DNA from 4 places in the Rhizobium sp. BK181 genome. Region 4 is predicted to be linked to each of the others. Evidence: predicted binding sites of a transcription regulator. Region 4 holds the regulator's gene; each other region holds the start of a gene.

Region 1 (4,185 bases), on a different contig from region 4:
TGGCCCTGCATGTGACGGGCCAGAGATCTGATGGATACCATCTCCTCGATATGTTGGTGACCTTCACCTGGCATGGAGATCGGTTGCAGTTTACGCCGGCCCAGCAGGACGAATTCGAGATCTCCGGGCGCTTCGCCGAAGCGCTTGGTGACAGCCGCGACGACAATCTTGTCCTCAAGGCCCGTGATTTTTTGCGCGACGCGATCGCTCGCGAGGGTGGCAGCACACCCTCCGTCCGTATTCAACTCCAGAAAAACCTTCCGATTGCGTCGGGAATCGGCGGCGGCTCGGCGGATGCCGCGGCGACACTTCGCGGTCTGATGAAACTCTGGGACGCGTCGCTCCCGCCTGAGACAGTTGCGGCAATCGCCGTTCGCCTTGGCGCCGACGTGCCGATGTGCCTGGCCAGCCGTCCGCTTGTCGCCCGAGGCATCGGCGAGCAAATCACCCTCGTCAACGACATGCCGGTCTTTGCGATGGTATTGGCAAATCCCCTGAAGGGGGTATCGACGCCCGAAGTTTTCCGTAGGCTGGCGACAAAGACCAATCCGCCGCTCGACATGACAGCTCGCCCTAGCTGGGTGGAGACGATAGGCGCGATGCGCAACGACCTTGAGCCGGTCGCGCGTGAGATACTGCCTGAGATCGCCGCGATCTCGGCGATGCTCAAGGCGCAGGGAGCCTCGCTGGTTCGCATGTCAGGCTCCGGCGCCACCTGCTACGGCATTTTTGCTTCGCTTGCAGCGGCTCAAGGCGCGGCTGCGGTGCTTCACAACGACCGGCCGGACTGGTATTTCGAAGCAACGGAAACGATTGCTGGAGGTCGTGATGCCAGGGCTGGATGAGACGCGAACCTTCATTCCGGTTGGCATTGCCGTGCTGACGGTCTCGGATACGCGGACGCTTTCCGATGATCGCTCCGGCGATACGCTGGCCGCCAGAATCAAGGAGGCGGGCCACCGGCTGATCGATCGTGCGATCGTTCCCGATGATCGGCTGGCAATCGCCTCGCGCGTCAAGGCCTGGACGGAACGAGACGATATCGACGTCGTGATCACGACGGGAGGAACGGGTTTTACCGGCCGCGACGTTACGCCGGAGGCTCTGGAGCCGCTTTTCGAGAAGAAGATGGACGGCTTTTCGGCGGTCTTCCACCGCATCTCCTACGACAAGATCGGCACCTCGACCATTCAGTCCAGAGCCACGGCAGGCGTTGCCAACGCAACCTTCATCTTCGTGCTGCCGGGCTCCCCCGGCGCCTGCAAGGATGCCTGGGACGGCATCCTGAAATCCCAGCTCGACTATCGCCACATGCCCTGCAATTTCGTGGAGATCATGCCCCGCCTCGACGAGCATCTGAAGCGCGGCACCGGCAAGTAAGGATCTTCTCCGCCTGCACAGTCCGTCGTGCTATGTCCCGATGCCCGGCAGGTTGGGCATCGTTTCCCAACTGTCGCCCGACAGCAGAAGGCAGCTTATGCCTCTGGTATCGGTAATGAGCAGCGTCCACGTGCCGCTCTGCGCAGCGTAGACCTCAAGCATGGCGTTCTGATTCACCAGTCCGACTGCCGTCAGCCTTTCGGCGAAGTTCTTGTCGAGAAAATTGACGACCTCGGATCGGGCTGCGCAACTGCGCATCATCTGCGATGCTGCCGAATGCGGATGCGCGATCATCAATGTCGCCAATATGACCGCCGATACAAGGCCGTGGATCATATTGCGTTTCATGACGCACCTCCCTTTGCCGGAAAACCGGCAGAAGAGGAGACTTCCGCTGACCTGTTCTGCCGTCTGCCGGCATTCCATGGTCGACCGTCACGAAGCGCGGCGCTCGGGCGGCGCCATGACCGAATTATAGCGCGAAATCGTATCGGGCGCCATTATTGCGGAGATGGAGATAACCGCTATCGGGCGGCGCGCGCGACCCAGGATGGAATCAGCTCGCTGGAAAGCTTCCGCAGCTTCTGCCCCTTGGCGAATTCGGAAAGGCGCATGCCGCTTCTTGCGGTCGCCATCGCCTGCTTCTTGGGAAGGAGAAGCCCAAGTTCCAGTGGCGAAGAGGCCCGGCTAATACGCTGCAGGAATGGGCGTCGATATCCGCGCGAAGCGGTGAACCGCGCCGGCAGCTTGTTGAGGGCCATATACTCAGCAATCTCATCGATCCAGCCGGTCTGCGGTCGTGCCCCCGGCTCCACGAAAAGCAACCATTCGCCTCGCGCAGAATGCACTATATCCTTGATATCCCATTGCGAATGAAAGCGGCAGCCGGCGGCGTCGGCCACCCGCGACGTCCCGTCCCGCGAGTCATGGTCCAGCACCACCACATCGCTGACGAGCCCCTCCACCGCGCCTGCAACCAACACCGATAAGGTCTGCGCCAGCTCAGGTTCCTGATCCTGGCATTCCAGTACAACAGTCAACATTGCCTATTCATAGAGCGCCGCACAAAATTTTGCCAGCGGCACTTTCCTCATTTTGTTCTTGCCTTGTTCTCATTTTACCGATAGGAATTTAATCATCAAAACGGACGGAAGCAAAGCTTTCGCCAGCGGAGAATCCGATGAACGAGCAGTCCCTTGCAGGGCAGGCCGCATTCGCGCCTGCCAATACGGCAGATATTGCCGATGCGATGATCGTATCTGCCGGCTTGCGGATCGATGTCGACCGTCGCCGCGGACGTGCGGCGGGATTGAATCCAAGCGGACGTTTCGAACCTATGCGCCGGGAGGCCATCGATGATGGCTGGCAGAATCTTGAAGACCTGCCGCCGTTCAAGACCGAGGTTCAGATCGAGAAGCCTCGGACGGCAATCACCCGCAACGAGTCACCGGACATTCCCTTCGACCGCTCGATCAATCCCTATCGCGGCTGCGAGCACGGCTGCATCTACTGCTTCGCGCGGCCAACGCACGCCTATATGGGGCTTTCCGCCGGTCTCGACTTTGAAGCCAAGCTCTTTGCGAAGCCGGATGCAGCCAAGCTGCTGGAACGTGAACTGGCAAAGCCCGGCTATAAGCCGCGCGTGATCGCGATCGGCACCAACACCGATCCCTACCAGCCGATCGAGAAGGAATGGCGCATCATGCGGCAGATTCTCGAGGTGCTTGAGAAGGCGAACCATCCGGTTTCGATCGTCACCAAATCGGCGATGATCATGCGCGACCTCGACATTCTCTCGGCGATGGCGGAGAGGAATCTCGTCCGCGTGTCACTGTCGGTCACCACGCTCGACCGAAAGCTCGCGAGGACCATGGAGCCCCGCGCCTCGACCCCCACGCGTCGGCTGGAAGCCATCCGCGCCCTCTCAGAGGCAGGCATCCAGACATCGGTGATGGCTGCCCCGATGATTCCGGCGCTGAACGACCATGAACTCGAGCGCATCTTGGAGTCAGCCCATGTGGCGGGTGCTACGGAGGCGGGCTATGTCATCCTGCGTCTGCCGCTCGAAGTGTCGCCGCTATTTCGGGACTGGCTGCTGCAGAATTATCCCGACCGCTACCGGCATGTCATGTCGCTCGTCCGCTCGATGCGCGGCGGCAAGGATTACGACGCGGAGTTCGGCAAACGAATGAAGGGGGCCGGGCCCTATGCCTGGCAGATTGCGCGCCGTTTCGAAATGGCGACGAAACGGCTCGGCATGACCCGCCGCAGCATGCCGTTGCGAGACGATCTCTTCGTTCCGCCCGATGGCAGCGGCGTGCAGCTTTCGCTGCTTTGATTTTTCCAGCTTCGCGGATGGTCGCCCTGCCCTTCCGCGTTCAAGTCCCCGGCCCGCCGCCCTGATCCGGGGACTTGCAGGAAATCGGGTTGGCGTGCGAGGGTCAGCCGCATGAAACGTCGCACGCCACCCGATTCTCCTATGCTTTTCGAAGACGTCCCCCTCGTGCCGGATTTTCGGCTCGAGCTGAAGGCGCGCAAGGCCGGCCACTGGCCAGTCGCCGGCGCGGATGAAGCTGGACGCGGTCCTCTCGCTGGCCCAGTGGTCGCAGCCGCCGTCATCCTCGACCCCAAGCGCATTCCCGATGGCTTGAACGATTCGAAGCAGCTTTCAGCACAGAAGCGCGAGGAGCTCTTTGCGCAGATCCTCGCGACCGCAACGGTATCGATCGCCTCGTCAAGTTCTACACGCATCGATGAAACGGATATCCGCAAGGCGAGCCTGGACGCCATGCGGCGCGCGATCTG
Region 2 (4,185 bases), on a different contig from region 4:
ACGCTTTTTTACGTCCCAGCCCGGATTTTCGCCGCATTCCTTTAAGCGGCGCGGCGTGGCGCGGCCATCGAGCGATGCTCACCGCCGGTACGGAACCGCTGCAGCAGCGCCACAAGATTGTCGACCTCGCCGCGCAGATGCCGGGTTTCGGCAGAAGTGTTCTCGACCATGCCCGAGTTTTGCTGGGTAATCGAATCCATGTTGCGGATAGCGATGCTGACCTCATTGACGCCGGTTGCCTGATCGCGCGCGGCGGCGGCGATATCGGCAACAAAGCGGTTGATGATGTCGATGCGGTTGATCATGTCGTTGAGCGCCTCACCGGTGCTGCTGACGATGTCGACGCCTTCGTTGACCTGAGTCGAGCTCTCCGAAATCAGGTTCTTGATTTCCTTGGCGGCATCAGCCGTGCGTTGAGCAAGCTGGCGGACTTCCTGCGCGACGACCGCAAAACCCTTGCCCGCATCGCCGGCACGCGCCGCTTCGACGCCGGCGTTCAGTGCCAAAAGGTTTGTCTGAAAGGCGATCTCATCGATCACGCCGATGATCTTGGAGATCTCCGTGGAAGATTTTTCGATGCCGGCCATGGCGGAAACTGCGCTGGTCACAAGCTCGCCGGAGCTCTTCGCCTTCTGCTGCGTTTCGCGAACGGCGCCAGATGCCTTTTCGGCATTTGCCGCCGTCTGGCCGACGCTGACCGAGAGCTGCTGCAGCGCCGCCGAACTTTCTTCGACGCCGGCCGCCTGCTGAGCGGTGCGCAGAGCAAGGTCATCGGACGCCTTGGCGATTACATCCGTACCCCGGAGAATCTCACCCGAGGTTGCCCGCACAGAGGCGAAGGAGGTGCGAAGTGCGGCAACGGCACGATTGTAGTCGTCAGCCATGGCTTTGAAGTTGCCCGGAAGATCGGGTGGCAGCGTCGCCTCGAGATCGCCGTTGGAGAGTGCCTCAAGCCCGCGGCGAAGATGATCGAGTGCGATCGCCTGATCCTGTTCGGCCTTTGCGCGTTCCGCTTCGAGCGTCCGCCGCTTTTCTTCAAGAGTTTCCAGGTAGACCGAGATCGAGTAATCCATGTCGAGCATCGCGGCCTTGATGACAGCTGCCAGTTTCTCGGCCAGGACCTTGCCCTGCTGCCTGCCAAACATAGAAGGCCACTGCTTGGCCATGAGGCCCTTCACGAGTTCGCTCATCAGCAAGGCATAGCCGCCGATGTACCAGCGTGGCTCGAGCCCGATGCGGGCGTGCGTCTTGCCGACCGCAACCACCCCCTTCACATAGGACTCGTCGAAGTTGCCGCCCGCTAGGTTCGCCCAGTGGTCTTCCTGGCGCTTTTTGGCATGGCCCATGTGCGCCTTGTCGGCGAAGAAGCTTGCGACATCAGAGGTCTTCGCCAGTTTCGCATAGAACTTGTCCAGTGCGCCACCGAGCAGCTCGGAGATCGCCGGGCGCATCTCCCGCAGGGCCGTGCGCGATGCATCATCCAGCTCAATGAAATCGAGGCGGTGCTTGAGCGCGCTGTCGGACTGCTGGCTGGTCATGATGTCTCTGCTTTGTGATTGATACGGAAGGGAAAAATTGAGCAGAGCTTTTGCGCAATATGGTTGAGTAATGGTTAAATGAGCTTGTCATTTATCAGTACTCGTTTCTTCCGGCATTGCGAGCGTTTCGAAGTGACTGTGAGTTGTTCACGTTTTGATCTAGTCATCTCATCCCGATTTGCTATGGTTGCGCCATGAACACCAGCTCTGAGTCGCTCCTCCTCGCCCTGTCGCAAATTAGCCCCGCAATGCTGGCGCTCGCCGGCGGCGGAATTGCCGCAATGATCTTGCTCCTGGTCGTCCTCCTTATCCGCAGTGGGCAGGTGCGGCGCGAGCAGGCAGAGGTTGCGAGCCTGCGCGCGGCAGAGGCGGATGCCCGCATGGCGGAACTTCTGAAGATCCAGTCCGAGATGCACGGGCGGATGTCGACGATGGCGGAAGTGTTCGGCTCGAGACAATCCGAATTGAACCAGGCGATCAACCAGCGGCTGGACGGAATGTCGCAGCGCGTCAGTACGACGATCAGCGAACAGACGAAGTCGACACACGAAAACCTGCAGCGGTTGCAGGAACGTCTCGCCGTCATAGATGCCGCACAGAACAATATCCAAACTTTGGCAAAGGACGTCGTCGGCCTGCAGGCGATCCTCTCCAACAAGCAGACGCGCGGAGCCTTCGGCCAATCGCGCATGGAGACGATTGTCGCGGATGGCTTGCCGATGGGCGCCTATGCCTTCCAGCAGACGCTGTCGAATGGCTCGCGCCCGGACTGCACGATCCGCATGCCGAACGGCGCGCCGCCGCTGGTGATCGATGCCAAGTTTCCGCTTGAGGCGTGGAACGCGATACGCGATGCCGGCGGACCTGACGGAGCCAAGGTCGCCTCGCAGCAGTTTCGCCGCGACATGGAGACGCATATACGCGATATCTCCGACAAATATCTGATCCAGGGGGAGACGCAGGACACCGCCTTCATGTTCGTGCCGTCGGAATCGATCTTCGCGGAGATCCACGAGAATTTCGAAGCGATCGTCCAGAAGGCGCATCGGTCGCGCATTGTCATCGTGTCGCCGTCACTGCTGATGCTCTCCATCCAGGTCATCCAGGCGGTGCTGAAGGATCAGCGCATGCGGGCCCAAGCGCATGTAATCCAGGGCGAGGTGGCGAACCTGATGGATGACCTCGGCCGGCTCGACGAGCGCGTCCGCAAGCTGCAGAGCCATTTTTCCATGGCTCAGAGGGACGTCGACCAGATTCTCACCTCCACCGATAAGCTCACCAAGCGCGGCGCAAAGATCGAGGCCCTGGAGTTCGAGGGCAGCGACAATGGCAAGGCCGCGTCGCGCGACAACGACTCCTCGCCGAAATCCGTCGATAGCCGCAGCGGGCTTCTGAAGCTCAGAGTGGTTGACGACGAGTAAGCCCTTCGGGCAGTGTCGCGCCCAAGAAAAGCACGGGACGGGACACTCATGATCACAGTTTTCGGCTCCATCAACATGGACCTCATCGCCACCACCGCGCGGTTGCCGAAGCCCGGCGAGACCGTCGCCGGCAACGGCTTCTCGACGGCTGCTGGCGGCAAGGGCGCCAACCAGGCGCTTGCTGCGCGACGGGCGGGACGAACCGTTCACATGGCAGGTGCAGTCGGGCGAGATGGCTTTGCCGAGCCAGCGCTCGCGCTGTTGAAGGAAGCCGGCACCGAGCTTCAGGCGGTCAAACGGGTCGACGAGCCGACTGGCACCGCGTTGATCCTCGTCGGCGGTGACGGCGAGAACATGATTGCCGTGGTGCCAGGGGCAAACGGCACGATAACGCCAACCGATGCCGACGCTGCGGTCCGTGCCATGAGCAGGGGCGACATCCTGATGCTGCAACTCGAAGTTCCGGTCCCGGCGGTCGAGCAGGCCCTGGCCAACGCCCGCGCCAAGGGCGTGACGACCGTGCTCAACCTTGCGCCACTGATCGAAGACGCCGCCCGCCTCGGCCGCCTCGCGGACATCGTGATTGCGAACGAGACGGAATTCGAGCGGCTTGCCGGCCAGGAGAACATGGGCGCAGGCGACCGCGAGGCCGCATTGAAGCGCCTCAATGCGGAGACCGGGCAGACCCTGATCGTGACGCTTGGCGCGGACGGCGTCATTGCCATTCGCGACGGTGTCGTTTCTCGGGCCAAGGGACTGAAGATCGAGCCCGTCGATACGGTCGGCGCCGGCGACACTTTCTGTGGCTACTTCGCCGCGAGCCTCGATGAGGGACTGGATTTCGAAGCATCCTTGCGCCGCGCGGCGGTGGCCGGCTCGCTCGCTTGCCTCAAGCAGGGGGCCCAGCCATCGATCCCATCGAGCTCGGACGTCGCAAACGCGCTATAAGACAGCCTCACCCGCGACACATTGAACCGTTCGCTGCAGATCCAGTCGATTTTTATAGGATTTCATTCAAATTTAAGAGGTTTTCGGTGATGTTCCAGCCATCACCGGGCCTCCCTAGGGGGCCGGTTTCTGTAACGGCTGCTCCATGAGGGGGCGACGCCTCCGTCCCCTGTGCCGATGAATGCCCCGTCCGGCACATCCTTGCTCCCCGAGGACTCCATGTTCATCTTTCGCATGAAATCGCTTGCAGCCAAGCTTATCCTCATTACCGGCATCGC
Region 3 (4,185 bases), on a different contig from region 4:
GGATACCACCGACTGCCAGCGTCACGGAAAAGGTGACGAACGCCAGCGCAACGAAGGCGGTGATGCCTGCGAGCAGGAGGAAGACGGAACGAATGCTTTGCATGGTTTTAGACCTTTCTTCGGAAAGGAATGTGGTCCTTCTTTTCTTTCTCTGCAAGGTGAGCATGGCTTTTTGTTGTCTTGCCACCTGTCATAAAGCTTGGCACACATTTGTGATGACCCGCAATTCTCCGACTCGTTCCTTGAACCTGCGCCGCTCGGTGCTGAGCGTCCCTGCCATCAATGCGCGCGCCCTGGAAAAGACTCATGCGCTCGATTGCGACGCCGTCATCTTCGATCTCGAGGACTCCGTGGCCCCTGAACGGAAGGCGGAAGCCCGCGAGAATCTGAACGCCTTTTTTTCGGGCGCTCCTCTTGTGAACAAGGAGCGGATCATCCGCATCAATGCGCTGGATTCCACATTCGGAAATGCGGACATCGAACTGGTATTGGCATTGGAGCCGGATGCCGTACTCCTGCCGAAAGTGGACGAGCCGCAGGATGTGATGTCCATAAGCGATCGGCTCGCCGATGCCGACGCGCCGGAAAGCCTCCGCATCTGGGCGATGATCGAAACACCCCGTGGCATTCTGAACGCGGCCGCGATTGCCGAAGCTGGGCGCACGCCTGGCTCACGGCTCGATTGTTTCGTCGTCGGCCTCAACGACCTGCGCAAGCAGACCGGCGTCCTGCCACAGCCGGGTCGTACCTATCTCGTGCCCTGGCTGATGCAGGTGGTACTTGCCGTGCGCGCCTATGGCCTCGACGCGATCGACAGCGTCTTCAACGATTTCAAGGATGCCGATGCCTTCGATGCCGAATGCGCGCACGCCCGCGCCATGGGCTTCGACGGTAAGATGCTGATCCATCCGGCTCAGATCGAAGCCGCCAACAGGCATTTCGGCCTGGATGAGGCGGCAATTGCCGAGGCGGAGGCGATCATCGCCGCCTTTGCCGACCCCGCTGCAGATGGCCTGAATGTCATCAATGCCAATGGTCGGATGATCGAGCGGCTACACCTTGTCCAGGCGGAAAGTCTGGTTCATAAAGCCCGCCTGATTGCAGAACGCCAAACGGCGAAGTGAAAGACGACTTTAGATGAAGCTTTATCGCCTTCTGACCGGCCAGGATGATGCCGCTTTCTGTCACCGCGTAACCGACGCCCTCAACAAGGGCTGGTCGCTGAACGGCTCGCCGTCGCTGACCTTCAACACCCAGACCGGCCAGGTGATTTGTGCTCAGGCGATCGTCAAGGAAGTCGAAGGCAAGGATTACCACCCGGACATGAAGCTGTCCGAACAGTAAGCGAAGGCTTAGCGTTCAGCCGCCTCTTCGGCGCTCGCCTCGATCCGTTCCATGTCGTCGTCGCTAAGACCGAAATGGTGGCCGATCTCATGGATGAGGACGTGAGTAATGATGTCGCCCAGCGTCTCATCGTTCTCGGCCCAGTAGTCGAGAATCGGCCGCCGGTAGAGGCGGATACGGTTCGGCAATTCGCCGGTTTCCATTGTGAAACGCTCGGAGATGCCTCGGCCTTCAAAGAGGCCGAGAAGGTCGAACGGCGTTTCCAGCGCCATGTCCTCGAACACGTCGTCGTCAGGGAAATCCTCGATCTCGATCGTCAGATTGGTGGTCAGTGAGCGAAACTCTTCCGGCAGGTGGCTGTACGCCTCCATTGCCAACGACTCGAAAGTACTGATCGTCGGAGCGTGGCGATCCTGCCAATTATCGCTCTTGTCTATGCGGGCCATAAAAATTCCCTTCCTTTGCCGCCCATATAGAACCTTTGCGTACGATTTTCGAGAGCGGAATCAAAGGCAGGAATAAATTCACATCGAATGCCTGTTGACTCTTTCGCCCGCCTCTGGAATCCATAAGAACATAACAGGAACATATGAGACTTGGAGAACGTCATGGCACAGTCGGCCGTGACGCGCGAGCGGCTTTTTGCGCTCCGCGAAACCATCGCAAAGCTTGAAGGAAAGCCCGCGCCGGCCTTGGCTGCAGCGCAAGGCGAAGCCTTGGCCGAAAAGGACCTCTCCACCAACAACGACAGTGGCCTGCGTCTTCCTCTTGGAATCCCCGCGCTCGACGAGGCAGTTGATGGCGGCCTGCCGCTCGACGGGATCACCGAGGTTCGTTCCGACCTCTTGCGCGAAGCCGGCGCCGGCAGCGGCTTCGTGCTGGCGCTTGCCGCCATGCTGCAGCGCCAAGTGGAAGAGAGCCACAGTGCTTCGCTGCCGATCCTCTGGATCGCAGACATCGTTTCCACGATGGAAGCAGGCGTCCCCTACGCCGTGGGCCTGCGCGATTTCGGCCTGAAACCTGACCAGTTCTTCTATGCCAGTCCACGCAAGCTTGAAGATGCCCTCTGGCTTGCCGAGGCCGCAGTCGAAAGCGGCGTCTTTCCTGCGACAATTCTGGAGGTTCGCGGCAATCCGAAACCCTTCGGCCTGACGGAAAGCCGTCGTTTGAGCTTGCGGGCGAAAGCATCGAAACGCCCGCTTTTCCTGTTGCGGCAGGCTGGAGAGGAAGAGGCCAGCAGTGCCTACTTCCGCTTCCTTGTGGCACCCGCGCCGGCACAGGCGCGCCCCTTGCCGGATGGCACGATGCTGGGCGGTAGCATCGGCAATCCGGTTTTTCATCTGACCCTGGAGAAGAGCCGCAACCCGGCTCCCCTCTCCTTTCTACTGGAGTGGAACTCTCATGACCGCCGTTTTTTCGCCGTCTCCCGATCAGTCGACCCTCGCCTTCCAGACGAACGCGCAACGCATTCTGGCACTCCACTTTCCACATCTTCCAACCGACCGGATATCAAGAAGGAAATGGGGGCTCTCCTGGCGTTCGCGCGGACGTCCTGAGGCCGCACCGATCGTCTGTTCTAGCCGTCTCAACAATACCATGCGGCTGACAGCGCTGGACGAGGCAGCCGAAACCCTCAATCTCCGAAAGCACATGGGCGTCGCCGAAGCCCGCGCCATCCACCCCACGCTTGATGTGATCGAGGACGACCCGGCCGCCAACCGGCGCTTCCTGGAAGCGATTGCCGATTGGTGCGATCGCTACACTCCGCTTGTCGCTCTCGATGGCGTGGATGGCCTGTTTCTGGACATAACCGGCTGCGCCCATCTGTTCGGCGGTGAGACGACCCTTCTCAAGGATATTCTCGCAAGACTCTTCCAGATGGGAATTGACGCCCGCGGCGCGATCTCTTCCTCACCTGGATTGTCCTGGGCCATCAGCCGTTTCGGCCAAGGCGGCATCATCGAGTATGGAGAGGCCGAACAGGCGCTGGCCCCCTTGCCCGTCGCGGCCTTGCGTCTAGAGGAAGAAACGATAGGAGGCCTGAACAAGATGGGCCTTAAATATGTCGGCGATTTGCTGACCGCGCCGCGCGCCCCGCTCACCCGCCGCTTTGGCGGAACGGTGCTCTTGAGGCTCGATCAGGCGCTTGGAACCGATGAGGAACCGGTTTCTCCACGCCTGCCCGTCGCAAGCCTCTCGGTCGAACGTCGCCTGATTGAGCCGATCGCAGCCGAAGACGATATCCTTGCGCTCACCGATCAGATTGCCGCCTCCCTGAAGTCCTCGCTGGAAGCGCGTGGCGTCGGCGGCCGCATCTTTGAGCTGGTCCTGTTCCGTGTCGACGGCAAGGTGTTCCGCATTTCCGCCGGCACCGCGCAGCCCCTGAGGGAGCCCAAGCGCATCGCCGCCCTCTTTGCCGAACGCCTGCAGGCAATTCACGACGATTTCGATGCCGGTTACGGATTCGAGATCCTTCGTCTCAACGTGCTCCTGCACGAGGACTTCGTGACCTCGCAGGGGGATTTCGAACACCGCCAGCAGAAGGATGCCTCTCTTGCTGCCTTCGTGGATCGGGTTTCCGCCCGCCTTGGAGAAGACTGCCTGCAAACCTTCCAATTGCGGGAGAGCCACATACCGGAAAGAGCCTCCGTTACAGTGCCGGCGATCGATCATCTGTCCGCCCCGAAAACCCGGGAGGGACATCCACCGCCGGCCAGGAGCGAGCGGCCCATCCGGCTATTGCGGAAAGCGGAGCCGATGGAGGCCTTTGCCATCGAAATTCCCGATGGCGCACCAGCGAGCTTTCATTGGCGACGCATGCAGCACCGTGTCTTGAAGAGC
Region 4 (4,185 bases):
GCCAGCGTCTCCACGAATTCGCGCTGGCCGCCGCTGGAACCACCCTGCCCTCCGGGCTGCTGCACCGAATGGGTGGCGTCGAAAACAACAGGGGCGCCCATCGCCGCCATGATCGGCAGCGAGCGCATATCGGAGACCAGCGTGTTGTAGCCGAAGGAAGCGCCGCGCTCGCAAAGCAGGATATTCGGGTTGCCGCTGGAATTGAGCTTGTTCAAGACATTCTTCATGTCCCAAGGGGCAAGGAACTGGCCCTTCTTGACGTTGATTGTGCGACCGGTTTTGGCGGCTGCGACCAGCAGGTCTGTCTGGCGACTGAGAAAGGCCGGGATCTGCAGGACGTCGACGACCGTCGCCACCTCGGTGCACTGCTCCTCGGTATGGATGTCGGTCAGGACAGGAAAACCGTATTCCTTCTTGAGGTCGGAAAAAACCTCCAGCGCCTTATCAAGGCCGATGCCGCGCTGGGCGGAGAGCGATGTCCGGTTCGCCTTGTCAAAGGAGGACTTGTAGACAAGGCCGAGACCAAGCTTGTCGCAAAGCTCCTTCAATACACCGGCGACCATGAACGCATGTTCGCGGCTCTCCATCTGACACGGTCCGGCAATCAGCGACAGCTTGCCGGTATTCGAAAAGGTGACGCGGCCGGCGCCTTCGCCGACCGCGACTTCGGAATTTGTCTGGCTCATCGTTTCTCCTCGAAGGCGAAGAGCGCACCCTGCCCGGGCGCTGCCTTCACCAGAATTCGATTGTTCTTGCGCGTGTAGGTCATCCCGTTAGCAGCCAAATGCGCTTCTGTCACGGCGAGATCACCGACCTTGAAAACAACGGCAACGCCGCGAAGGCCGCGATCGTCTGAGGGAGCAGAAATATCGAAGTAGGCATCCAGTCCATCGGGGGACAGAACGATGATCCTGGCGTTGGGCGTTGCAACACTTACACCAAAGGCCTCGTTGATCACCGTCAGGCCGTGCGCCGCCGCGCGCACAAATGGTCCAAACGCCTTTGGGTCCGGCGCGCCAAGAACGATCTCCGCGATCCCGCCCACGCCATTTGGGTGCACTTGCAGTGCCCTTCGATCGGCAGGCAGCGGATTGACCCTCTGGCAGGTGAAAAAAAAGAAATCAGGTGCGCGCAGGTCAACTGCGAACGCGAGTTTGAATGCAGCAGTGGCTTCCGAGCCGTCGGGCATCTTCATCGGCCGCTCGAACTGCAGCATCTCACCGCCGTTGATCTTCTCCCCAAGGAATCTAGCGTGGTCGCGGTCGGCGTCCCCCGTCGCGAAGACCACTGCGGACAGTCCATCCTCGCCGCATCGAAACCGAAAGGCACGGTCACGCGCGGTGAAGACGTTGCCCTTCCTCGCCGACGCCTCGTGCAGTTCAAGGCTGGCGACGCCCAGTGGCTCCAGATAAGTTTCGTCGGCGAAGAAGATACAGGCGTTCTCTGTTCCGAACGGGTGCCGCGCATCTGGCGCGACGGTGAATCCCAGCATTCCGAGGCGCTCGCGCGCAAGCCTGATGTTGGACACCGGCAGCACAATGTGGTCCAGCGGATGTGCTTCGCTCATGGCAAACTCCCCGGGGATTTGCGAAGATGTGCGCCGGGCAAGAGAACAATGCAACCCCCTTCTCCGCATTCACTCAAAAGCGACGCAAAAACTGAACAAGTTGCAGGCAAGTTTTACGAAAATTTAGGTACTTGCAGAACACATATGGAACATATAGTGTCTGTTCTGGCTTTGTTTCACAACTCTGGGGTTCAACTTCGATGCTGACGCGCAAGCAACAGGAGCTTCTTCTCTTCATTCACGAACGAATGAAGGAGTCCGGTGTCCCCCCATCTTTCGACGAAATGAAGGACGCTCTCGATCTCGCGTCGAAGTCGGGCATCCACCGCCTGATTACGGCGCTGGAAGAACGCGGCTTCATTCGCCGACTGCCGAATCGAGCCCGCGCTCTGGAGGTCATCAAGCTGCCAGAGGCATATAATCCCAGTCTCCAGCCGCGCCGCGGTTTCTCGCCGAGCGTGATCGAGGGCAGCCTTGGCAAACCTCAACCGGTCGCGCCGCCAAAGCCGGCCGCGCATGCGGACAATGGCAATTCGGCCTCTGTACCTGTTATGGGGCGGATCGCTGCAGGCGTGCCAATTTCTGCAATCCAGAACAATACGCACGACATCACGGTTCCGGCCGACATGCTTGGCCCAGGCGAGCATTATGCGCTCGAGGTGAAGGGTGACTCGATGATCGAGGCCGGCATCTTCGACGGCGATACGGTGATTATCCGCAACGGCAGCACCGCCAACGCCGGCGATATTGTTGTCGCACTTGTCGATGACGAGGAAGCAACCCTCAAGCGCTTCCGCCGCAAGGGCGCTTCGATCGCGCTTGAAGCTGCGAACCCGGCTTATGAAACGCGTATTTTCGGACCCGATCGCGTCAAGGTTCAGGGCAAGCTGGTCGGCCTCATTCGCCGCTATCACTAAAGACAGGCGGCTCTCCATCGAAGGTGCCGCTTCGCCAATTGTATGCCCGATGCCGCATCCAGGGCCGGTCAAGTGTCTTGTAGGCCGTCGTCACGACAGGCGTTCCCTGTTCGTCTATTCGTATCTCTGCCGCACCCGAGCGGCGCAAGGTTTCCCCCGTGAACAACAATGCACCTGACCGGCATTCGCTTGCGCGCAGGCGAGCGGGTGTAACGACGATGTCGGCGGTGTCGCAGGCAGCGCCGACGTAGGCGGGATCTTCGACGATCGTCAGAACGTAGCCGCTGTCGTGCGCCGCTGTGCACCAAGCGCCTTTCAGGCAGACGAAACGGTTCTCAACGCCTCTCGCAACGACCTGCCGCAACGCGTTGCGAGCGTTATGCAATTCGTCGGCCGAGAGCCTCCGAGGCTTGCCGTCGCCGTCTCGCCGGCGGACCGGTTTGACACCCTCTATCAGGAGCGGCGGCCGGGCTTGCTCCGCAACCAGAGCCCTTCGCCATTGGTCGAAAATGAAGTCGGGTGGGCGCGTCCGGTTGGAAGCAATAACCTGATTGTCGACAATCGCGACGAGACCGCCATCCTCGGCAATGATGAAATCTGGCGCCGGTCTGGACGGCGCGAGCACAACGAACAGAGTTGCCAACGCGATCGCAACAGCGCCAAGGTACCGCAGTCTGGTGCGCAGAAGCGCAAGCACGAGGAAGCCTGCGACGGCGACAGGAAAGTACCAAACCGGCAATCGACCGATATCGACGTTGCCGCCCCATCCCGAGACCATCTTTGCAATGGCGATCACAATTTCGAGCCCGAACCCGGCGATTTTCCAGGGAACGACATCGAGGCCAAACGGCGTCAGCAGCATCGCGAACATGCCCATAGGCATCACCACGAAGGAGATTACCGGCATGGCCATGAGATTTGCGGGCAATCCATAAGCGCTGAGCCGATGGAAATGTTCGACTGCAAAGAGCGCGGTCGAGAAGCCTCCGATCATTGAGGAAAGGAGGATGCCAGCAAAGAAGCGTGCGACAAAAACTACGGGCTTCACTGCCCTGACTTGCAGCAAGGGATGTTCGCGCGCGGCTCGCTTCGACCACATCGCATAACCGGCAACCAGCGCAAGAGTCGCCGCAAATGACATCTGGAAGCTCGGGCCTAGCGCCTCGGATGGAGACAAGAGCAGAATCACCCAAGCCGATAGGGCAATGTTGCGTAGACTGATTGACGGCCTGTCGAAGAATACAGCGGCCAGCATGATTGCCATCATGATGAAGGCTCGCTCTGCCGAGACCGCAAAGCCCGAGATCATGTAATAGGCTGTCAGGGCGACGAGCGCGCCAGCAGCTGCAATCTTCTTGGTCGGGTACGCCTGCGTAACGGATGGAAACAGGCTCAGCAGTTGGCGTAGGCCGACGAAGAAGATACCCGCGGAGAGCGCCATGTTGAGACCGGAGATTGCCACGATATGCGCCAGACCCGCCTGTCGCAGCGCGTCGGTGGTTTCCCGCGAGATCGCGCGCCGCTCGTCGGTGACAAGCGACGCCGCAAAGGCGCCGGTGTCGCCCGGCAGGATTCCACGGATGCGGTCTCCAATTCCGCTTCGAAGACCATCCAGCCAGTTGGCTCCGCGCTCCGAAATCGATGGTGTGCCGACCGCTGGCGGCATTGAAACGCTTGGCGAACCATAAAAGAAACCGTTCG

The links. Region 4 encodes LexA, which represses DNA repair genes until DNA is damaged. Its sites were predicted from a motif close to TGTTCNNNNTGTGTTCNG; they were not measured.
Region 1: a site for LexA is predicted at 2,477-2,494, ahead of FHT77_RS03000 (glycosyl transferase). Genes of this name have one in related genera too.
Region 2: a site for LexA is predicted at 1,683-1,700, ahead of FHT77_RS05435 (DNA recombination protein RmuC). Genes of this name have one in related genera too.
Region 3: a site for LexA is predicted at 1,915-1,932, ahead of FHT77_RS31230 (ImuA family protein). Genes of this name have one in related genera too.

Annotation. Positions count from the first base shown of each region.
Region 1 covers NZ_JACHZA010000001.1:603,420-607,604, forward strand. The annotation lists gene FHT77_RS02985 (4-(cytidine 5'-diphospho)-2-C-methyl-D-erythritol kinase) at 1-845, shown strand, start outside; gene moaB (molybdenum cofactor biosynthesis protein B) at 829-1,380, shown strand; gene FHT77_RS02995 (hypothetical protein) at 1,411-1,728, opposite strand; gene FHT77_RS03000 (glycosyl transferase) at 1,905-2,423, opposite strand; gene FHT77_RS03005 (PA0069 family radical SAM protein) at 2,561-3,718, shown strand; gene FHT77_RS03010 (ribonuclease HII) at 3,830-4,185, shown strand, end outside.
Region 2 covers NZ_JACHZA010000001.1:1,071,956-1,076,140, forward strand. The annotation lists gene FHT77_RS05430 (globin-coupled sensor protein) at 42-1,538, opposite strand; gene FHT77_RS05435 (DNA recombination protein RmuC) at 1,733-2,959, shown strand; gene FHT77_RS05440 (ribokinase) at 3,008-3,907, shown strand; gene FHT77_RS05445 (methyl-accepting chemotaxis protein) at 4,127-4,185, shown strand, end outside.
Region 3 covers NZ_JACHZA010000003.1:159,901-164,085, reverse strand. The annotation lists gene FHT77_RS10700 (hypothetical protein) at 1-103, opposite strand, end outside; gene FHT77_RS10695 (CoA ester lyase) at 216-1,124, shown strand; gene FHT77_RS10690 (DUF1737 domain-containing protein) at 1,138-1,344, shown strand; gene FHT77_RS10685 (metallopeptidase family protein) at 1,353-1,790, opposite strand; gene FHT77_RS31230 (ImuA family protein) at 1,953-2,900, shown strand; gene FHT77_RS10680 (DNA polymerase Y family protein) at 2,812-4,185, shown strand, end outside.
Region 4 covers NZ_JACHZA010000011.1:50,837-55,021, forward strand. The annotation lists gene kdsA (3-deoxy-8-phosphooctulonate synthase) at 1-686, opposite strand, end outside; gene FHT77_RS21695 (VOC family protein) at 683-1,567, opposite strand; gene lexA (transcriptional repressor LexA) at 1,768-2,484, shown strand; gene FHT77_RS21705 (ComEC/Rec2 family competence protein) at 2,465-4,185, opposite strand, start outside.